One region of the Nocardiopsis sediminis genome, then DNA from elsewhere that is predicted to be linked to it. Evidence: riboswitches for the same ligand, from Rfam matches in the RefSeq annotation. Region 1 holds a riboswitch; each other region holds the start of a gene.

Region 1 (7,354 bases):
CCGCCCCCCGCCCCCGCCCGCCCACCGACGGCGGCCCGCCGCCCGCCGCCCAGGCCGACCAGCCGCAGGAGAAGGCACCTGCGAGCTTCATCTTCTGGATGGTGGCCGCCAACTTCGGCGTTTCCATGGCCTACATCGTGCCGATGACCTACTCCCTCGCCGTCCGCATCGACGACCTCGCCCCCGGCCGCGAAGAGGTCCTGGGCTATGTGACCGGCACGGCCCAGTTCACCTACATCTTCCTCAGCCCCCTCCTCGGGGTCTGGAGCGACCGCACCCGTACCCGCATCGGGCGCCGCCGCCCCTTCATGATCGGCGGCGCCCTCCTTGGCCTCCTGGCTCTCGGCGGGATCTCCGCCGCCCCCAACCTGCCCCTCGTGGGTGTCAGCTGGGTGCTGGCCATGGTCGGATGGGCCTCCGTGGGCCAGGCCATCCTCAACACGCAGGCCGACCGCATCCCCGAGGAGCAGCGCGGCCGGATCTCCGGCCTGACCGGCCTCAGCGCCCAGGCGGCGCCGATCATCGGCATCGGACTCGTCTCCACGGTGACGTGGAGCACCACGCTCGTCTTCCTGCTGCCCGGGGCCGTCGGAGCAGCACTCGTGGCCGTCTTCCTCGTCATCGGCAGGGAGGCCGATTCGCGGGGCATGGCCGCCAAGGCGGGCGTCTCGGTGCGAACGCTGGTCGCCAGCTACGCGTTCAACCCGCGCGCCCACCCCGACTTCGGCTGGAACTGGCTCGGCCGGTTCATCTTCTTCATGGGCCTCTACTTCAACACGGCGTTCGCCACGTTCTTCTACGCCCAACGGCTCGACCTCCCGGTGCGTGAAGTGGCGGGGACGGTCGCGGTCATCGGCGCCGTCGGCGTGGCCACGGCCATGGCCGGTGCGGTCGGCGGCGGCTACCTCTCCGACAAGCTGGGCCGCCGCAGGCTGTTCACCCTCATCGGGGCGCTGCTCTTCGTCACGGGCGCCGTTGTCGAGGCGTTCGCCTACAGCTTCCCGGTCCTCATGGCCGGCGCCCTGCTGATGCAGCTCGCGATCGCCGCGTTCGGCGCCGTCGACCAGGCCATCGTCCTGGCCATCCTGCCCAGCCGAGCGGAGGCGGGCCGCTACATGGCGGTCAACGCGTTCTCCCAGAAGATCCCCAGCGGGCTCGCCCCGCTGCTCGCACCGTTCATCATCGCGATCGGCGCCACCGGCGGCGAACAGAACTACACGGTCCTCTACCTGTCCGGCGCGGTACTCGCCCTCATCGGCGGCCTGATCATCTTCACCCGCGTCAAATCCGTCCGCTGACCGCCGGGCGGAACCGCGCACGACCGCCCCGACCCCCCCGAGGAGCACAGATGGAGCCCCCGCCCCACGACCTCCGCACCGACAGCGGCGGCGACCGGTTCCCGGTCTCCGGGCCCCGGCCGATGCTGTCCTGGAAGCTCCCGCCCGGGTGGAGCGGCCAGGAGGGCTACGAGCTGCGGGCGCGCATCGACGGCGCCGGCCGGCCGCCGGCCGGCGCATCCTCGTCCCGTCACCTGTTCGTGGAGTGGCCGTGGCGGCCGCTGCGCAGCGGCGAAGAGGTCACCTGGGGCGTGCGTGTGCGCGCGGCCGGCAGGGTATCGGGGTGGTCGGCGTGGCACGCGTTCGAGGCCGGGCTGTGGGACGAGGACTGGTCGGCCCGGTGGATCTCGCCGCACGAGGACGCGGTCCCGGATCCGGGGACCCGCCCCGCCTACGTGCTGACCGGGCGCTTCGAGGTGCGGCGCGAGGTCGCCAGGGCGCGGCTCTACTCCACCGCCCTGGGCGTGTACGAGGCGTTCGTCAACGGCGAGCGCGCCGGTACCGCCGAACTCGCCCCCGGCTCCACCTCCTACGCCCACACGCTCTACGCACAGGCCGCCGACGTCGCGGCGTCGCTGCGGCCGGGCACCAACCTGCTGGAGGTGATCCTCTCCGACGGCTGGTACCGCGGCCGGACCGGCCCCTGGCGCACCCCCGCCACCTGGGGCACGACGACCGCGGCCCGCCTCGAACTCCACCTTCGCTACACCGACGGGACCGCGGAGACCATCCGCACCGGCTCGGACTGGACCTTCCGGACCGGCGACATCACCCGGGCCGACCTCATGGACGGCCAGACCACCGACCGCACCGCAGCGCCCACCGGCGAGCGCCCGGTCCGCATCGACGCCGTCATCGCACCGCCCATCGGCTGGTCACCGGCGCCGCCGGTCCGCCGCATCGAGCAGATCGCCCCCCGCTCGGTGACCCGCCTGCCCGGCGGCGCCCACATCGCCGACTTCGGGCAGAACGCCAGCGGGTGGATCACCCTGCGCGACCCGGGCCCGGCCGGCACCCGCACCGTGATCGACCACGGCGAGCACCTCGACACCGACGGCGACCTGACCACCACCCACCTCGACAGCATGCGGCCCGGCGAACCGCCCTTCCGCTTCGTCCAGCGCGACGAGGTGATCGCGTCAGGCGAGCCCGGGGAGGTGTTCGAGCCGCGCCACACCGTCCACGGGTTCCGCTACGCCCGCCTCACCCGGGGCGGGGCGCCGCTCGACCCCTCGGCCCTCACCATGCAGGTCGTCCACACCGACCTGCGCCGGACCGCGACCTTCGCGTGCAGCGACCCCGACCTGGACCGCCTCCACGCGGCGGCCGACTGGAGCTTCCGCGGCAACGCGGTCGACGTCCCCACCGACTGCCCGACCCGCGAACGGGCCGGCTGGACCGGCGACTACCAGGTCTTCGCCCCCACCGCCGCCCGGCTCTACGACGTCGCCGGCTTCAGCCGCAAGTGGCTGCGCTCGGTCCGCGACGACCAGCTCGACGACGGCCGCATCGCCAACATCGCACCCGACCCGGCACGGCGGAAGGTCCACCGCGACGATCCGCTGGCCGACGGGATCACCGGCTCCGCCGGCTGGGGCGACGCCATCGTGCTCGTGCCTTGGGTGATGTACGAGACCTACGGCGACCACGCGGTCCTCGCCGAGAACTGGGACGCCATGGTGCGCTGGGTGGAATGGGCGCTGACGACCGCGCGCACCGCCCGCCACCCCTCGCGGATCGAGCGCTCGGCGCAGCCGCTGCCGCACGAGGAGTTCATCTGGGACGGCTCCTTCCACTGGGGGGAGTGGCTGGAGCCCAAGAAGCGCGCGGCCGACGGCTCCCTCATCGACCCGATCCAGGCCGACCCCCGCGCCTGGTACCTGGCCGACAAGGGCGAGGTCGGCACCGCCTACCTCTTCCGCTCCGTGCAGACCCTCGCCGCGATCGCCGGCGTCCTGGGCCGCTCCGGCGACGCCGGGCGCTACAGCGCGATCGCCGAGCAGGTGCGGGCGGCGTGGCGAAGCGAGTTCTGCGACCCGCAGGGGCGCATCACCCCCGACACGCAGGCCGCCCACGTGCGCGCCCTCGCCTTCGGCCTGGTGCCGACCCACCTGCGGGCGCGCGCCGCCGACCGCCTGGTGGCGCTCATCGCCGAGGCCGGCGGGCACCTGGGCACCGGGTTCCTCTCCACCGCCGACCTGCTGCCCGTGCTCGCCGACACCGGCCACGCCGACACCGCCTACGCGCTGCTGCACCAGCGGACCTCCCCGTCCTGGCTCGGCATGCTCGACCGCGGCGCGACCACCATCTGGGAGGACTGGGACGGCGTCGACGCCGATGGAACCGCCACCGCGTCGCTCAACCACTACAGCAAGGGGGCGGTCGTGGGCTTCCTGCACACCCACACCCTCGGGCTGCGGCAGGCACCGGGGTCGGTGGCGTGGGAGTCCTTCACCGTCGCCCCGGCCGTGGACCCCTCGCTCACCTGGGCGCGCGGCACGTTCGAGAGCCCCCAGGGCACCATCACCGTCGGCTGGCGCATCGAGGACGGCGACCTCGCGATCACCGTCGACGTGCCCCCGGGGTCGGCGGCGGAGGTCCGCTTCCCCGACGGCACGACCCTCCGAGGCGGACCCGGCTCCCTCTCGGACCGCCGCCCCCTGCCCGGATGAGCCGGCCCCGGCGTCTCGAACCGCTCGCCGCCCGATCCGTCGACGCCGTCAGCGGCCGGGGGCCGCCGTCGACCCCCGCAGGATGAACTCGGTGCCGACCCGCCGGGGCTCCGGGGCACCGGCCTGCCCTGCCTCCCCGGCGTCCTCGGCGGTGGTGGCGATCAGCCGGTGCACCGCCTCCTCGCCCGCGAGGTCGAGCGGGGTCCGGATCGTCGTCATCGGCGGGGAGGTGAAGTCCGACCCGAAGATGTCGTCGAAGCCCACGATGCTCAGGTCGCCGGGGATGTCCATGCCGGCGCCGCGGTAGGCGTCGAGCAGGCCGATGGCCATCAGGTCGTTGTAGGTCACCACCGCGGTGACCCCCGACGCCCGGACCCGGCGCAGCGCCGCGCGGCCGCCGTCGCGGGTCGGGTCGTTGGGGCCGATCTCCACGATCGCCATCCCGCGCTCGGGCGCCTCGTCCAGCAGCGTGTTCCAGCGGAGCTCGTTCATCCACGACACGCCGGGCCCCGACAGGAAGGCGATGGACCGGTGGCCCAGCGACGCCAAGTGGTCCAGGGCGTCGCGGATGCCGGGCACGACATCGGGCACGATCCCCGGAACCGCCCCCACCCGCCGGTTGACGGTGATGAGCGGCTTGCGGTCGGCCAGCGCCTCGATGTGGTCGTCGTCCATCCGGGAGGAGACCAGGACCAGCCCGTCGACGGACAGCAGGAGCCGCTCGGCCGTCTGCGCCTCCAGCTCGACGGACTCCTGCGACTCGGCGAGGACCAGCGTGTAGCCCGCGGCCGCGGCGATGCGCTCGGCGCCGCGCACGAGGGTGAAGTAGACCGGGTTGGTGATGTCGGAGAGGATCAGCCCGATGGTGCTGGTCCGCCCGGTGGGCAGCGCCCGCGCCATGGGGTTGAGGCGGTAGTTGAGCTCGGCGGCCGCCTCGCGGATCCGCTGCTCGGTCTTGGCGTTGATCCGCCCCGGCTTGTTGAGCGCCCGCGACACCGTCGAGGGGCTCACCCCGAGATGCCGGGCGATGTCGTAGATGGTGGCGTGTGGCTTCCGGTTGCCGTTCGAGCGTCGCGCCGCGCTGTGGTGCTCCTCGGGGGCCACGGTTCTCCTCGTCAAGGTCGGTGTCCCCTCATGGTGGCATACGGCCTTCCCCGGAGGGCCCGCTCCGGAGCCGGGGCTCCGGCGCGGGTGGCAAACGATTGTCGGTTTCAGGGTCACCCGATGGGCCGCCGCGCGCTGTGTCCGCGGGGCCACCTGCGCCCCTTCGCTCATCGCCGGCGGCGAACGCGGCGCCGTCATCGGCCTCGACGGCGCCGTGAACCGGCTCCGGATACGTCCCGCCGGAACGTGACACCGAGCCGAAAACCTATTTTTCCTACCCATATGGTATGTTTTCTGCTCGTGGTCCAGAGTTCCGCTGTCCGGCTCGGCGGGCGGAACAGCAACCCTCGTGCGGCGGTGGGGTGCTCCCGAGCGCGACCAGGCGCCCGCCGGCCCGCCCGACGGACGCAAGCGCCCCCCGTACCCTGCCTCGCCCCCGCGAACGGTCGCCCGCGCCGGCCCTCCCCCTGAGAGGAAGAACGTGTCCCACTCCACCACGTCGGTCCGCGCCCTGGCCCTGGTGGCCGCGTTCGCCGTCCTGGCGCTCACCGGCTGCGGTCAGGACTCCTCCGCCGGCGCAGACGGCGAGCCCGTCACCGGCGGCAGCCTGGTCTACCTCGAACACCAGGCCCACGACAGCCTGTATCCGCCTTCGGCCGGCTTCTACCCCAACGGCGGACTCGTCAACAACATCACCGACCGGCTCGTCCACCAGGACCCCGAGACCCTGGAGCTGGAGCCCTGGCTGGCCACCGACTGGGAGGTCAACGACGACGCCACCGAATACACCTTCACCCTGCGCGACGACGTCACCTTCTCCGACGGCTCACCCCTGACCGCCGAGGTCGTCGCCGCGAACTTCGACCTCTACGGGCTGGGCGACCAGGACCGCGCCCTCATCGTCTCCGAGGCGATCAACAACTACGAGCGCAGCGAGGTCGTCGACGACACCACCGTGCGCTTCCACTTCAAGGAGCCCTCGCCCGGCTTCCTCCAGGCCACCTCCACCATCAACTCCGGCATCCTCTCCGCAGAGACCCTCGAACGGGCCTTCGAGGACTTCGGCCCCGGCAACTCCACCGAGATCATCGGCACCGGCCCCTTCGTCATCACCGAAGAGGAGGTCGGCACCGAGCTCACCCTCACCGCCCGAGAGGACTACGCCTGGGCCCCGCCCGGCAGTGACAACCAGGGCCGCGCCCACCTCGACGAGATCCTCATCAGCGTCACCCCCGAGGACAGCGTCCGCGTGGGCTCCCTCACCTCCGGGCAGGCCGACGTCGTCCGCTACGTCGAGGCCCAGGACGAGGAGCAGGTCGAAGAGGCCGGGTTCAGCGTCCACGCGCCCCAGACCAACGGGGTCAACAACAGCCTGGGGCTGCGCTTCGGCAACGAGATCCTCTCCGACATCCGGGTCCGCCAGGCGCTCATCGCCGGCATCGACCGCCAGGAGGTCGTCGACACCGTCTACACCGACCGCTACCCGGTGGCCACCTCCATCCTCAGCAGCACCGCCCTGGGCTACACCGACCAGTCGCAGCACCTGGAGCACGACCCCGAACGCGCCGCCGACCTGCTGGAGGAGGCCGGGTGGACCCCCGGCCCCGACGGGATCCGCGAAAAGGACGGCACCCCGCTGACCCTCGTCGTCAACGAGGCCGCACCCCAGCCCCGCTCATTCGAGGCGCTCACCCTCATCAGCCAGCAGCTCGCCGGGATCGGCGTGGACCTCCAGATCCTCACCGCCGACGCGGGGACCTACGCCGAAGCAATCAACGACCCCGACCAGGTGCAGATCTACCACTCCATGGTGGGGCGCGCCGACCTCGACGTCATCAAGAGCCAGTTCCACTCGCAGAACCGCAACACCCTCCTCAACCGCGACCCCGGCGACGACTCCATCGAGGACCCGGAACTGGAGGAACTCCTCGAAGAGGTGGCCTCCACCCCCGACCCCGGCGAACGCGACGCCGCCTCCGCCGCCGTCCAGGAGTACCTGGCCGAACAGGCCTACGTCATCCCCCTGTTCGAAGAGCCCCAGGTCTACGGCAGCGCACCCTACGTGCACGGCCTCGCCTTCGAGTCGGTGGGCCGGCCCGCCTTCCACGAGGCGTGGCTGGCGGACTGACCCCGCGCCCGCCCCGGCCCCGGTCTCCGGGGCGGGCCCCGCCACCCGCCACCACACACATCCGAAGAGGTCGGATTGAACCACGCTCTACGGCGGTCCGGGCAGGCCCTCGT
Region 2 (7,354 bases), on a different contig from region 1:
CCGGCGGCTGGTCGACGGCCGCGTCCCCGTCGCCGACTACGACGTCAAATGGCCCTACCTCTTCCACCGTGAAGCCGGGCGCATCCGCCAGGCCCTCGGCGACTCCGTGCTCGACCTCCAGCACGTCGGCTCCACCTCGGTACCCGGGCTCACCGCCACCCCGTGCGTGGACCTGCTGCTGCTGGTCGCCGACCCCGCCGACGAGGACGCCTACCTGCCGCCCCTGGCCGGCGCCGGGTACACGCTGGTCGACCGCGACCCCGGCGGCGACGGCCGCAGGCTCTTCAAGGGCCCCGACGTCAACATCGACCTGCACGTGCTCGGGGCCGGCTCGGGCGAGGCCGACCGCATGCTGCGCTTCCGCGACCACCTGCGCACCCACCCCGGCGACCACGAGCTCTACGCCAGCACCAAGCGCGGGCTCGCCGAGCGGCGGTGGGAGAGCCTCCAGGACTACGCCGACGCGAAGTCACCGGTCATCGACGAGATCATGTCGCGCTCCTGACACCCCGCTCACGGAGTCCGGGCGCACCGGGACACCGCCGCGCGGCGACCGCCGGAGCCGCCGCGGGCACGACCATCGGCGGCCGTCAGCCGAGCGCGCGCAGCTGGTCGCCGAACCAGCGCTGCGGCGACACCGCGGTGGCCTGCTCGGCCAGGTGGGCGCTGCGCTCGCGGCGCTCTTCGGCGGGCATCTCCAGCGCGGTGTGGAGCGCGCGCGCCGTCTCGCTGACGTCGTAGGGGTTGACCAGCAGGGCGTGGGCGCCGAGCTCGTCGGCGGCGCCCGCCTCGGTCGACAGCACCAGTGCGCAGCCGTCGTCGGAGAGCACCGGCCCCTCCTTGGCGACCAGGTTCATGCCGTCGCGGATCGGGTTCACCAGCAGCACGTCGGCCAGCCGGTAGGCGGCCAGCGAACGCGGGTAGTCGTCGTTGACCTCGAGGATCAGCGGGGTCCAGGAGTCGGTGCCGAACTCCTCGTTGATCTCCTTGGCGACCCGGAGCACCGATTCGGTGTACTCGCGGTACTCGGGGACGTCGCCCCGGCTGGGGTAGGCGAACGCGAGGTGGGTGACGCGGCCGTGCCACTCGGGGTGGTCGCGGAGCATCTCCCGGTAGGCCTCGAGGCCGCGCACGATGTTCTTGGACAGCTCGGTGCGGTCGACCCGGACGATGAGCCGGCGGTCGCCGACCCGCTCGCGCAGCGCCGCGCGGCGCTCGGCGACGTCGTCGGCCGCGGCCCGCTCGCGCAGCCCCTCGGCGTCGGCGCCCAGCGGGTACACGGCCACGCCGATCACCCGGCTGCCGTACTCGACGGTGCGCTTGTCCCAGTCGACATCGGCGCGCAGGAACGTCTCGCAGCAGCGCAGGAAGGCGTCGGCCCAGCGCCGGCTGAGGAAGCCCAGGCGGTCGGCGCCGAGCATGCCCTCGAGGAGCTCGCGCGCGATGTCGGTGGGCAGCATCCGGAAATACTCCGGCGGCGCCCACGGGGTGTGGGAGAAGTGCGAGATGCGCAGGTCGGGGCGGCGGCCGCGGAGCATCCGGGGCACCAGGGCCAGGTGGTAGTCCTGCACGGCGACCCGGGCGTTGTCGGCGGAGCCGGTGAGCAGGCCCTCGGCGAACGCGGTGTTGTAGGCGCGGTAGTCGGCCCACTCGGCGCGGAATTCGGCCCCGAAGCCGGGCTTGTTGGGGGTGTCGTAGAGCATGTGGTGGACGAACCACAGCGTGGAGTTGGCCACCGAGGTGTAGGCGTTGGCGAAGGTCGCCGGGGGGATGTCGAGCATCCGCACGCTGGTGCCGCCGACGTCGAACCCGGCCCGGTCGAGCCGGCCCTCGGGGGCGCGCGACGCCGCCTGGCGGTCGGCGTCGGACAGGGCGGCGCACACCCACAGCGTGTCGGCCTGGGCGGCGGCCGAGCTGAGGCCGGACACGAGCCCGCCGCCTCCGCGCCGGTGGCGGAGCGCACCGTCGTCATCGATCGAAAAGGACACCGGTCCCCTGTTGGAAGCGACGAGGATCTGTGCCTTGTCCACCTGATCGTCCACCTCTCGCATGACATCCGGGCCGGATTCCCATTTGACCACCCGGCCCCCGCCCGGCGGAGGGGCGGGTGGGTGTACGGGAAGGTGTCATAGGTCTCGCCCGTCACAGAGGAACCCAAACCTGCCGAGATGTCCGTCCCTCTCGGGGCGTGTCCGCCCGGATACGGAAGCGGAAGCGCGGGCACGCACCCCCTGCCGCACACAGGCTCCGGGCCCGAGCGAGGCCCGCGCGGCGGCCCTGGCCACGCCCCCGCTCGCCGCCGCCGACCCGCTGTCATCCCGGTCACCCCGGATGGCAGAGCCGAGGGGCGGTCGGTTACAGTGGCGAACGTATCCCGAGTGGATCACCGACAACTTCATATTGCTCATCCAGAGGGGTGGAGGGAACGGCCCTGCGAAGCCCCGGCAACCATCTCGGCGTGCGATTCCGCGGAAATTGCGGGGCGGCCGGGGCAGGTGCCAACTCCGTCCTGGAGCCAGATCGGCTCACAGGGAAGATGAGGGGAGACGCCTCGCATGGCGATGACCGCCACCGGCCCTGGTGCCACCACCGCCCGCCCTTTCGGCCCCGCAGTGGCCCTTTCCTGCCGCGAATGCGGCGAGCGCTACGAGCTCGGCCCGCGCTTCGCGTGTGAGTTCTGTTTCGGCCCCCTTGAGGTCGCCTACGAGTTCGGCGAGGTCAGCCACGCCTCCATCGCCGCCGGGCCCGCCAGCATCTGGCGCTACGCCGGGCTGCTGCCGGTACCCGCCAACGTCGCCGAGCTGCCCAACATGAACCCGGGCCTCACCCGCCTGGTCCGCGCCGACCGCCTCGCCGCCGAGCTGGGCATGCGCACACTGCACGTCAAGGACGACTCCGGCAACCCCACCCACTCCTTCAAGGACCGCGTGGTGGCCATCGCCGTCGAAGCCGCCCGCACCTTCGGGTTCCGCACCCTGTCCTGCTCCTCCACCGGCAACCTCGCCGGGGCGGTCGGCGCCGCCGCGGCGCGCGCCGGCTTCGGCTCGTGCGTGTTCATCCCGGCCGGGCTCGAAGAGGGCAAGGTCATCATGGCGGCCGTCTACGGCGGCCGCGTGGTCGCCATCGACGGCAACTACGACGACGTCAACCGGTTCTGCTCGGAACTGATCGGCGACCCCGCCGGCGAGGACTGGGGGTTCGTCAACGTCAACCTCCGGCCCTACTACGGCGAGGGCTCCAAGACGCTGGCCTACGAGATCGCCGAGCAGCTCGGCTGGCGGCTGCCGGAGCAGATCATCATCCCGATCGCCTCGGGCTCCCAGCTCACCAAGATCGACAAGGGCTTCCAGGAGCTGATCAAGCTGGGCCTGGTCGAGGACCGCCCCTACAAGATCTTCGGCGCCCAGGCCACCGGCTGCTCGCCGGTCGCCCGCGCCTGGGAGCAGGGCCACGACGTCATCCAGCCGGTCAAGCCCGACACCATCGCCAAGTCGCTGGCCATCGGCAACCCGGCCGACGGCCCCTACGTGCTCGACATCTGCCGGCGCACCGGCGGCGCGGTCGCCCACGTCAGCGACGCCGAGGTGGTCGACTCCATCGGCCTGCTGGCGCGCACCGAGGGCGTTTTCGCCGAGACCGCGGGCGGGGTGACCACCGGCGTGCTGCGCAAGCTGCTCGCCGAGGGCGCCCTCGACCCCGCCGCCGAGACCGTCGTGCTCAACACCGGCGACGGCCTCAAGACGCTCAACGCGGTCGAGGCCGGGGTGACCGCCACCATCAAGCCGTCCCTGAAGGCGTTCAAGGACGCCGGGCTGCTCTGACGCCGCCACCGGCGGCCCACCCGGCCGCCGCAGTCCCGGCCCGCGGACCTGCCCGGGCCGGCGCCGATCCCTGAAGACAAGGAGTTCACACGCCATGAGCGTCAGCGTTCGCGTCCCCACCATCCTGCGCACCTACACCAAGGACGCGGCCGAGGTCACCGCCGAAGGGGCCACCCTTCAGGACGTGCTCGACCACCTTGAGGCCGACCACCCCGGTATCCGGGCGCGGATCCTCGACGACAGCGGCAAGATCCGCCGCTTCGTCAACGTCTACGTCGGCGACGAGGACGTCCGCTTCGCCGACGGCCTGGCCACCGCGGTCGCCGACGGCACCGAGGTCTCGATCATCCCCGCGGTCGCCGGCGGCTGAGCCCCGCACGGCGCCCGCAGCGCCGCCGCCGAACACCCCCCGCCCGCATCCCCCGGCCCCGTTCCGGCGGGTGCGGGTTTCGGCGTTGAGGGCCGGGTTGACCTGCGGGTGATCGCTCGGCGAATTCGAGCGCAGGTCGTTTGCACTCGACCATCGAGAGTGCTAAAAATGGGACTCTTAGCACTCTGAGATGAGGAGTGCTAATTCCGGATCGAGACGATGAGGCCGCGGCCTCCGGCAGACGGGTTGCCGGGGCGAGCCGGGGCCGTCCGTCGCGGGCATCGGCTCGTTCCCACGCGTACCAGCCCGGTCTCGGGAGGACAAGAAGTCTATGGCAGCCAAACTGATCGCGTTCGACGAGGAAGCCCGGCGCGGCCTTGAGCGCGGCATGAACCAGCTCGCCGACGCCGTCAAGGTGACCCTCGGCCCCAAGGGCCGCAACGTCGTGCTGGAGAAGAAGTGGGGCGCCCCCACGATCACCAACGACGGTGTCTCCATCGCCAAGGAGATCGAGCTCGAGGACCCGTGGGAGAAGATCGGGGCCGAGCTCGTCAAGGAGGTCGCCAAGAAGACCGACGACGTCGCCGGTGACGGCACCACCACCGCCACCGTCCTCGCCCAGGCCCTGGTGCGCGAGGGCCTGCGCAACGTCGCCGCGGGCGCCAACCCCGTCGGCCTGAAGCGCGGCATCGAGGCCGCCGTCGCCCGTATCAGCGACGAGCTGGCCAACATCTCCAAGGACGTGGAGACCAAGGAGCAGATCGCCTCCACCGCCTCCATCTCCGCCAGCGACACCCAGATCGGCGACGCCATCGCCGAGGCGATGGACAAGGTCGGCAAGGAAGGCGTCATCACGGTCGAGGAGGGCCAGACCTTCGGTCTGGAGCTCGAACTCGCCGAGGGCATGCGCTTCGACAAGGGCTACATCTCGCCCTACTTCGCCACCGACCTCGAGCGCATGGAGACGGTCCTCGAGGACCCCTACATCCTCATCGTCAACTCCAAGATCTCCAACAACAACGAGCTCCTGCCCGTTGTCGAGAAGGTCCTTCAGGCCGGCCGCCCGCTGGTCCTGATCGCCGAGGACCTCGAGGGCGGCGCGCTCCAGACCCTCGTCCTCAACAAGATCCGCGGCACCTTCAAGTCCGTCGCCGTCAAGGCCCCGGGCTTCGGCGACCGCCGCAAGGCGCAGCTCGGCGACATCGCCGTGCTGACCGGCGGCCAGGTCATCACCGAAGAGGTCGGCCTCAAGCTCGAGAACACCGAGCTCGACATGCTCGGCCGCGCCCGCAAGGTCGTCGTCACCAAGGACGAGACCACCATCGTCGACGGCGCCGGCGACGCCACCGCCATCTCCGGCCGGGTCAACGAGATCCGCAACGAGATCGAGCGCACCGACTCCGACTACGACCGCGAGAAGCTCCAGGAGCGCCTGGCGCGCCTGGCCGGCGGTGTCGCGGTCATCAAGGCCGGTGCCGCCACCGAGGTGGAGCTCAAGGAGCGCAAGCACCGCATCGAGGACGCCGTCCGCAACGCCAAGGCCGCGGTCGAGGAGGGCATCCTGCCCGGCGGCGGTGTCGCGCTGCTCCAGGCCGGCGTCCCGGCGTTCGAGAAGCTCGAGCTCCAGGGCGACGAGGCCATCGGCGCCGACATCGTGCGCCGCGCCATCGAGGAGCCGCTGAAGCAGATCGCGATCAACGCCGGCCTTGAGGGCGGCGTCGTCGCGGAGAAGGTGAAGAGCCTGGACCCGGGTGTCGGCCTCAACGCCGCCACCGGTGAGTACACCGACCTGTTCAAGGACGGCGTCATCGACCCGACCAAGGTCACCCGCTCCGCGCTCCAGAACGCGGCCTCCATCGCCGCTCTGTTCCTGACCACCGAGGCCGTCATCGCCGAGAAGCCGGAGAAGGCCGCCCCGGCCGCCCCCGACGCCGGCATGGGCGGCATGGACTTCTAAGCCCTCCCTTCCGAGGTCTTCAGAGGTCCGGGTACGCGGACAGCAGCACCTGCGACGACAAGGGCGGTCCCCTGCGGGGCCGCCCTTGCTCGTGCCCGCGGCGGCCCACGGGCGGCCGAAACCCCGGCGGCGAATGGCGTCCCGCGTTCCGGAAAACGGGACGCGCACCGCCGCCCCGCAGCGTCATCGCGTCGACGCGCCCCGTTCTCCCGTTCGTCGGACGCCCTTTTCGCTTTCCCGGCCCGCCATTCCCGTTGCGGCCGGATGTGGCCTATCGAATGTGTGCTTCACCGCATGCAGAAGATGCATGGAACCGTTTAGGCGTTCCGTGCGTCACAGGTCTTTCGTTGATGGCGATTCTCACGATGTCACTGTGAGTGCGCTCTGAAGAAGGGTTGCGATACGGCAACGGAAACGCAACCGTCCGGTGGCGCGGGTGCGCAAAACCTGAGCGCACAGGCATTCCCGCTCGGGAATCCGCGTTGTGTTCGTAGCGTTACCGAAAAACTTCCCCCGCCCTGACCTGGACATAAACCTCATCCGTGGGGCAAAATGTTCGAGCTGCGGATACCTGCTGATACGTTCTCTGATATCCCCATTCCCGCGTTCGTCAATGGAGTTTCCCCGATGTCCAAGGCTTTTCACATCCGCATGCTGATCGGCCTCGCCGCCGTCGGAGCCACTGTCTCTCTCAGTGGCTGCGGCGCCGCCCTCCAGGAGACGCTCGACGCCGCCGAGGACGCCCAGGCATCGGCCGAAGCCGAACTCGACGACCCCATGGCCGGGGAAGCGGAAACGGACGTCTTCGACATCGCCGTCGGCGACTGCCTCAACGACGGGGCCGCCACCGGCGAGGTGACGGAGGTGCCCACCATCGGGTGCGACCAGCCGCACGACTCGGAGGTCTACCACGAGTTCGAGTCGACCGCAGCGGCGTTCGACCAGACCGCGATCGACACCGAGGCCGAAGAGGGCTGCCAGGCGGCCTTCGAGCCGTTCGTCGGCTTCCCCTACGAGACCTCGGTTCTGTACTTCTCGTGGTACGCGCCGACCCAGGAGTCCTGGGACTCCGGCGACCGCGAGATCGACTGCCTCATCTATGAGGAGGGCGTCCAGACCACGGGCACCCTCGCGGGCGCCGCGCGCTAGCCGGTGCCCTCTGCTGTAACCAACCCACCCCCTCCGCCCGAAATGCGGAACGACGAG
Region 3 (7,354 bases), on a different contig from region 1:
GACACCGTCTTCCACATGTCGGCCGTGGTGGGGGTGGACCGCTACCTGAGCCGGCCGCTCGACGTCCTCGACGTCAACATCCTGGGGACCCGCAACGTCCTGCGGCGGGCCCTGGACACCGGCGCCCGGGTGATCATGGCCAGCACCAGCGAGGTCTACGGCAAGAACCCCGCCGTGCCGTGGGCGGAGGACGACGACCGCGTCGTGGGCCCCACCTCGGCCGAGCGCTGGACCTACTCCTCCAGCAAGGCCCTGGCCGAGCACATGGCCTTCGCCCTGGCCCGCGGCCACGGGCTGCGCGCATCCGTCGTCCGCTACTTCAACGTCTACGGGCCGCGGCAGCGGCCGGCCTATGTGGTCAGCCGCAGCATCCACCGGGTGCTCAACGGGCTGCCGGCGGAGGTCTACGACAGCGGGCACCAGACCCGCTGCTTCACGTTCATCGACGACGCCGTCGAGGGCACACTGCGCGTGGCGGCCGAGCCCGGGGCGGCCGGTGAGTGCTTCAACATCGGGGGCCACCGCGAGACCACGATGGCCGAGGCCGTCGGCCTGGTCACCCGCCTCGCCGGCGCGGACCACCCGCCGCGGACCCTGGTGACCGCGACGGCCCTGGGCGACGGCTACCAGGACATCGACCGGCGCGTGCCCGACACCGCCAAGGCGCTGCGCATCCTGGGCTGGCGCGCCGAGACACCCCTCGACGAGGGGATCGCCCGCACCATCGCGTGGGCCCGCGCCGCCCCCGGGTGGCTGGCCTCGTGACCGGCCCGGCGCGGGCGCGCGCCGGGCCGGAGGGCGCAGAGGATCGAGGGGCGTTCAGCGGGTGGGGTGGGCGCCGCCGTTGACCGCGAGGACCTGGGCGGTGATCTGGCGGGCGGAGCCGGAGGCGAGGAAGTGGACGGTCTCCGCCACTTCATCGGGGGTCCCGACGCGGCCGGTCCGGGTCATGGCGATGAGCTGTTTGCGGCGCTCCTCGGACAGGCTGCCGCGGAAGAACTCGGTGTCGTCGATGAGGCCGGGCGCGACCACGTTCGCGGTGACCCCGCGCGGCCCGAGCCGGCCGGATTCGTAGACGTTCCAGGATGCGAGGGCCGCCTTGGCCACGCCGTAGGGGCCGGAGCCCTTGTCGGCGGCGATGGAGCCGATGCTGATCACGGACCCGCCGTCGGCGAGCCGGTCGCGCACGGCCTCGGTCATGAGCACGGCGGTGAGCAGGTTGGCGTCCATGTTGGCGCGCCAGTTCCCCGCGAGGGTCGCGAGGTCGCGCGCCGGCTCCCGGTCGAAGTCGGTGTTGCCGCCGGCGCAGTTGACCAGGACGTCGACCCGGCCGGGGAGGTCATCGGCGAACGCGCCGACCTGCTCGGGGTCGGTGCCGTCGCAGACGGCGGCGCTGACGCTGCCGCCCTCCTCCTTTGCCGCGGCCTCGATCGGGCCGCGACGGCGGCCGGTGATGATGACGGAGTCGCCGGATCGTGCGAACGCCGCGGTGATGGCCCGGCCGATTCCCGTTCCGCCTCCGGTGACGATGACGGTTCGTGCCATTTGGCCCCTCCTCAAGGTAGGGTTCAGACCTAAACGAAATATATCATTTAGATCTGAACGTAGGCCTTGCATGCCGAACGACCGCCTGGACCCCGACGACCCGATCGACGCCATCTCCCTGGCGTGGCTGCGCGAACGCCCGGAGACCCCCGTCACGAGCATCGGGATCGTCACCCGGATCTGGCACGCCGCCAAGCTCCTGGGCGAGGAGCGAAGACGCGTCCTCGCCGCAGCGGGGGCCGACCCCGCCACCCTGGACCTGCTCAGCGTCCTGCGGCGGAGCGGGCCGCCCTACCGGCTGACCACCCGCGACCTCGCCGAGCGCACCATGGTGACCCCCGGGGCGATCTCCCAGCGCATCACGCGCGCCGAGCGCGACGGCCTGGTCGAGCGCAGCCCGCGCGGCGACGGCTCGCGCGCGGTCGACGTCACCCTCACCCCGGCCGGGCACGACACCGTCGAGCGCCTGGTGGACCGGGTCCTCGGCCGCGAATCCGAGCTGGTGGCCGGGCTCGCCCCCGGCGACCGGGACGCACTCGACCGCCTTCTGCGCGCGCTCCTGGGCGACCTGCACACGGAACTGGGCACCGCGAGCCCCACCCAGGTCGGAACCGGCGGCTGAGGGGCGGCCGGGACCGCCCTGCGAAGGCGTTCCCGCTGCGGTCGGCGGACGCCGCGGACCGCGGTGACTGCGCCGCCCAAGGCGGCGTCGGCCGGCGGCTGGACGCGCTCCCACACCCCTGGAACCGGTCAACGGTCGCAATTCCTACCAAATGTGTCGCATTTGTCACCTTCAACCGGCTTGTGCGCGTTTGGCGAGATCGTTTACGTTCGTCGCAGGTCAAGAGTGCCAGCGCGAAGATCCGGCTTGCTGGCCGGCAACCTCCTGCACGGCGGGGTGCCTCCGGAGTTACGACCCGGCTGCGGGAACGCGGCATGCGTGCACGATCGGGGCACCCCGGACCGTCCGGTCCGCAGCCCCCGCCCGGCTCCTGCCCTCCCTCCCGCCTCCGGCACGATGAGAGAGCGGAGACAGTGAGCAGCGCGCACAGCACCGATGCCGCGGCGGGCGACGCCGCCGCCCCCGACACCGTGGGCGGCCTGGCCCGCCTCAGCACAGCCGTCGAGGCGGCCCGCAACGCCAAGCCCGAGTTCCCCCGCGAGGTCCAGGCGGCCTATGACGCCCTGTTCACCGTTGCGGGCCCCGTGGCAGCCCCGGTGCGCCGGGGCCTCGCCGCCCTCGCGGCCCGCCGGCACGGAGCGGCCGACATCGTCGCCCACCACGCCGGCCTCGGCGCCGACCCCGCCCTCTACGCCGACGAACCGCCGGCCGACCCCGCGCTGCGGGCCGCGGCCGAGCACGTCGACCTGCTGACCACCTCCCCCGCCCTGGTGCGGCGCGAGGACACCGACCGGCTCGCGGCAGCGGGCTGGACCCCCGACGAGATCATCGTGATCTCCCAGGTCGCCGCGTTCACCGCGTTCCTGGTGCGGCTCGTGCACGGCCTGCGCCTGGTCGACGGCGCCGCCCAGGCCACGGACGCCCCGCTGGAGCGCCCGACGCCGGCGCGCGGCCGGACCAAGAGCACCGCCACCACGGCGGCCAACGGCGCCGAGCGCCCGGTCGCCTACACCCAGGAGCTGCTGTCGTGGACCCCGTGGGTCCCGCCCGTGGAGCCCGGCGACCTCACCGACGAGCAGAAGGAGGCGTTCGCCGGCAAGACCAACGACGCCTACTTCCGGCTGCTGTCGCGCGCACCCGCCCTGCTGCGGGCGCGCACCGCGGTGGACTACGCCGTCTTCTACACCCGCGACGGCCTCCCGCGCGCCGAGCGCGAGCTCGCCGCGGCCGCCGCCAGCAAGGTCAACGACTGCGTGTACTGCGCATCGGTCCACTCGCGCAAGGCGTCGCAGATGTCCAAGCGGACCGCCGACGTCCAGCGCGTGCTGGACGCCTCGCTCCCCCGCGACCACGACTGGAAGGCGCTGGACCTGTCCCCGCTGTGGGACGGCCAGGACGCCCGCTGGTCCGCCGTCGTCGCCTTCGCCGCGGCGCTGTCGACCACCCCGGCGTCGGCCACCGAAGCGCACCTGGCCGACCTGCGATCGCACGGGATCACCGACGTCGAACTGGTGGACCTGGTGGGGTCGGTCGCGTTCTTCGCCTGGGCGAACCGGCTGATGCTCACCCTCGGCGAACCGTTCCGGCCGGGCACCGAGCCCGCCGCCGGCCCGGCCTGACCCGGCCCGACCCCGCCGCGCCCCCTGCCCCCGCGCCGGTCGTCCCACCCCGCACCACACCCGGAAGAGGCACCCCATGCCACAGATACGCCGCCGCACCCGACCATTCACCGCCCTCGCCGCCGCGGGCGTGCTCGCGACCCTCATCGCGGGCTGCGGCGAGGTCGTCCCCGAATCCGACGGCGCCGCCGCCGAGTCCATCACCGTGGTCGACGACGCCGACCGCGAGGTCACCATCGAGGGCCCGGTCGAGCGCGCGGTGGTCCTCAACAGCTACGGCAACGAGTTCGTGCGCGCGATCGGCGCGGGCGACACGATCGTGGGCGTCGACAAGGTCTCCGCCGAACGCCTCCCCTACATGGGGTTCGGCGAGGACGAGGTCGTCAGCGAGGACCTGTCGGAGATCAACTTCGAGGCGGTCGCCGAGCTCGACCCCGACGTGTTCATCCTCCCCCGCAACGGAGCCTGGGAGGAGGCCGCCGCCCAGCTGGAGTCCTTCGGGATCCCGGTGGTCGTGGCCACCGCCTGGGACTTCGACGTCTTCCACGAGACGATGGACCTCCTCGGCGAGGTCTTCGACCGCCCGGACCAGGCCGCCGAGGTCGCCGGGTTCTACGACGAGATCTTCGGCGTGATCGACGAGCGGGTCGAGGGCACCGAGCCCGTCCCCGTGTACTGGGAGACCGTCCAGCCCTACCTGACCGTGCTGCCCGGTTCCGGCTTCGACCAGATCATCACCGCGGCCGGCGGCGAGAACGTCTTCGGCGACGTCGAGACCGGCGGCGACGTGCAGTCGGAGACGACGGTCGACCCCGCCGCCGTGGCCGAGCGCGACCCCGCCCTGATCATCCACGAGTTCGACCCGGCCGCGGAGCCGACCGGCTCCGGCCGCTTCGACGACCTCGGCGACGACCTGCTGGGCCGCCCCGGCTGGCAGGACATCGCCGCCGTCCAAGACGGCGAGGTCTACGTGAGCAACGGGTGGGCCACCAGCGGCCTGTCCAAGGCCATCGGCGCCCTCTACCTGGCGACCTGGCTGCACCCCGACGAGTTCGCCGACATCGACCCCGAGGAGTACCTGCGCCGCTGGGTCGAGGACTACCAGCAGACCGAGTTCGCCGGCGCCGACGAATACATCCGGAAGGTCGGGTGACCGGTATGGCGACCACGACTCCACCGAAAGCGGCGGAGCCGGAGGATGCAACGGCCGGCGGCGCACGCGCCCCGAGGCGCCGGGGCGCGCTGCGCGGCGCCGTCCTGGCCGCGGGGGCGGCGGCCTCGGTCCTGGCGGTCGCATGGTGCGTGACCATCGGCACCGCCGGGATCACCGCCGTCGATGTGGCGAGCGCGGTGCGGCTGTCGCTCTTCGGCGGCACGCTCGCCGCCGACTTCGAGCGGTCCTACTCCATCATCACCGAGCTGCGCCTGCCCCGGGCGCTGCTGGCCTTCGCCGCCGGCGCCGCCCTGTCGGTGGCCGGCGCGGTCATGCAGGGCCTGCTGCGCAACCCGCTGGTCAGCCCGTTCACCCTGGGGGTGTCCCCGGCGGCGGCGTTCGGCGCCTCACTGGCCATCCTGCTCACCGGCGGCGCATCCGGGTCGGCGTCGTGGCTGGTGATCCTCAGCGCGCTGGGGACGGCGCTGCTGGTGTCGGCCCTGGTGCTGGGCCTGGCATCGGCGAAGTCGCTGGCCACCGCGACCCTGCTGCTGCTCGGCATCGCGCTGACACAGCTGTTCGAGGCCATGACGGCGGCGCTCCAGTTCGTCGCCGACGAGAACACCCTCCAGGCGATCGTGCGCTGGACGTTCGGGTCGGTCAACGACGCCACGTGGACCGAGGTGCAGATCGTCGGCGCGGTCGCGCTGCTCGCGCTGCCCGTCCTGCTGTGGTTCGCCAAGGACCTCAACGCCGTGGCGTTCGCGGGCGACGACGCGGCCAAGAGCCTGGGCGTGAACGTGACCGCGCTGCGCATCGGCCTGATCGCGCTGTCGGTCGTGCTCGCCGCGGTCGTGGTGTCCTTCTGCGGGGTCATCGGCTTCGTCGGGCTCGTCGGCCCGCACATCGCGCGCCTGGCGATCGGCGCCGACCACCGCTACCTGCTGCCGTTCTCCTTCCTCACCGGCGGGCTGCTGCTCCTGGTGGCGGACACGATCGGCCGCACGGTGCTCGCGCCGTCGGTCATGCCGGTCGGCATCGTGGTGGCGTTCATCGGCGCCCCGATCTTCATCAACCTCATCCTGACCCGGAGGGCGGCGGCGTGAGCGGCCTGGAAGTCTCGGCGGTGGAGTTCGGCTACCGGCGCCACCGCGTGCTCGACGGGGTGGGCCTGACGGTGGCCGAGGGCACGTTCTGCGCGCTGCTCGGCCCCAACGGCTCCGGCAAGTCGACCCTGACCAAGATCATCGCGCGGATCCTGGCCCCGCAGGCGGGGAAGGTGTCGTTCGACGGCCGCGACCTGCTGCGCACGCCGCGGCGCGAGCACGCCAAGGTCGTGTCCTATGTGCCGCAGTCGAGCGAGGCGCCGTTCGAGCTGACCGTCCAGGAGGCCGTGATGCTCGGCCGCACCCCGCACATGGGGCTGCGGCCGACCGCACACGACCAGGCGGCGGTCGACGGCGCCATCGGACGCCTGGGCCTGGCCGAGCTCGGGGAGCGGCGGCTGTCGGAGCTGTCCGGCGGGCAGGCGCAGCGGGTGCTGATCGCCCGGGCGCTGGCCCAGGAGCCGCGGGTGCTGCTGCTCGACGAGCCGACATCGGCCCTCGACCTGCGCTACCAGATCGAGACGTTGCAGATCGTGCGGTCGGTGACCCGCGAGCAGGGCGTCACCGCCCTCATCGCCATCCACGACCTCAACCACGCGGCGCACTTCTGCGACCAGGCGGTCCTGCTCAGCGGGGGCCGGATCGTCGCCGACGGGCCCCCGGCCGAGGCGTTCGACGCCGACGTCCTGGGGGAGGTCTACGGGCTGGAGGTCCGCGTCGAGCGCAGGGGCGCCGACGTGGAGGTCCGGCCGGCGGTGCTGGGCGACACGGCGGCGGTGGCGCCGCAGGGAGGAGGGGCGTGACCGGGACGGCCGGTACAGCGGACGCGGGCGCGGGCACGGGCACGCGCGGCCCCGAGGACCCCGCGGCGGCGGACGGCTTCGACGTCGTGGCCGTCGGCGCGGGCCCGCGCGGCGTCGCGCTGGTCGAACGGCTCGCCGCCCGCGTACCCGACGGCGACCCGCCGGTGCGGGTGGCGCTGATCGACGCGGTGGAGATCGGCGCGGGCGCCACTTGGCGCACCGACCAGTCCCCGCTGCTGCTGAACAACACCTACAGCGCGCACACCACGATCTTCACCGACCCCTCCACCCCGATGTCGGGGCCCGTGGTTCCCGGCCCCGACCTGGTGGAGTGGGCGCGCGACCCGCACGCCCCGCTCGGCCGCCCGGCGTGGGTGGCCGAGGAGGCCGCCGCCATCGAGCCGTGGTCCTACCCCTCGCGGCGGCTCCAGGGCGTCTACTACCGCGAACAGCTCGCCCGCGCCGCATCGGGCGGGCGGGTGCGGGTGACCGGCATCCTCGGCACC

The links. Region 1 has a riboswitch for S-adenosylmethionine ahead of ACFOVU_RS13605 (TIGR04028 family ABC transporter substrate-binding protein). Riboswitches for the same ligand answer to the same signal wherever they lie in the genome.
Region 2: another riboswitch for S-adenosylmethionine. It lies ahead of thrC (threonine synthase); the one in region 1 lies ahead of ACFOVU_RS13605 (TIGR04028 family ABC transporter substrate-binding protein).
Region 3: another riboswitch for S-adenosylmethionine. It lies ahead of ACFOVU_RS02390 (peroxidase-related enzyme); the one in region 1 lies ahead of ACFOVU_RS13605 (TIGR04028 family ABC transporter substrate-binding protein).

Annotation. Positions count from the first base shown of each region.
Region 1 covers NZ_JBHSBH010000008.1:399,893-407,246, forward strand. Annotated here, with positions in the region: gene ACFOVU_RS13590 (MFS transporter) at 1-1,298, shown strand, start outside; gene ACFOVU_RS13595 (alpha-L-rhamnosidase) at 1,349-4,009, shown strand; gene ACFOVU_RS13600 (LacI family DNA-binding transcriptional regulator) at 4,058-5,128, opposite strand; SAM riboswitch class IV at 5,416-5,533, shown strand; gene ACFOVU_RS13605 (TIGR04028 family ABC transporter substrate-binding protein) at 5,595-7,241, shown strand; gene ACFOVU_RS13610 (ABC transporter permease) at 7,317-7,354, shown strand, end outside.
Region 2 covers NZ_JBHSBH010000013.1:255,087-262,440, forward strand. Annotated here, with positions in the region: gene ACFOVU_RS21395 (GrpB family protein) at 1-505, shown strand, start outside; gene ACFOVU_RS21400 (alpha,alpha-trehalose-phosphate synthase (UDP-forming)) at 591-2,030, opposite strand; SAM riboswitch class I at 2,402-2,543, shown strand; gene thrC (threonine synthase) at 2,556-3,821, shown strand; gene ACFOVU_RS21410 (ubiquitin-like small modifier protein 1) at 3,916-4,191, shown strand; gene groL (chaperonin GroEL) at 4,523-6,148, shown strand; gene ACFOVU_RS21420 (septum formation family protein) at 6,776-7,297, shown strand.
Region 3 covers NZ_JBHSBH010000003.1:220,342-227,695, reverse strand. Annotated here, with positions in the region: gene ACFOVU_RS02405 (NAD-dependent epimerase/dehydratase family protein) at 1-765, shown strand, start outside; gene ACFOVU_RS02400 (SDR family NAD(P)-dependent oxidoreductase) at 820-1,545, opposite strand; gene ACFOVU_RS02395 (MarR family winged helix-turn-helix transcriptional regulator) at 1,616-2,167, shown strand; SAM riboswitch class IV at 2,385-2,492, shown strand; gene ACFOVU_RS02390 (peroxidase-related enzyme) at 2,581-3,786, shown strand; gene ACFOVU_RS02385 (ABC transporter substrate-binding protein) at 3,863-4,939, shown strand; gene ACFOVU_RS02380 (FecCD family ABC transporter permease) at 4,945-6,045, shown strand; gene ACFOVU_RS02375 (ABC transporter ATP-binding protein) at 6,042-6,848, shown strand; gene ACFOVU_RS02370 (FAD/NAD(P)-binding protein) at 6,845-7,354, shown strand, end outside.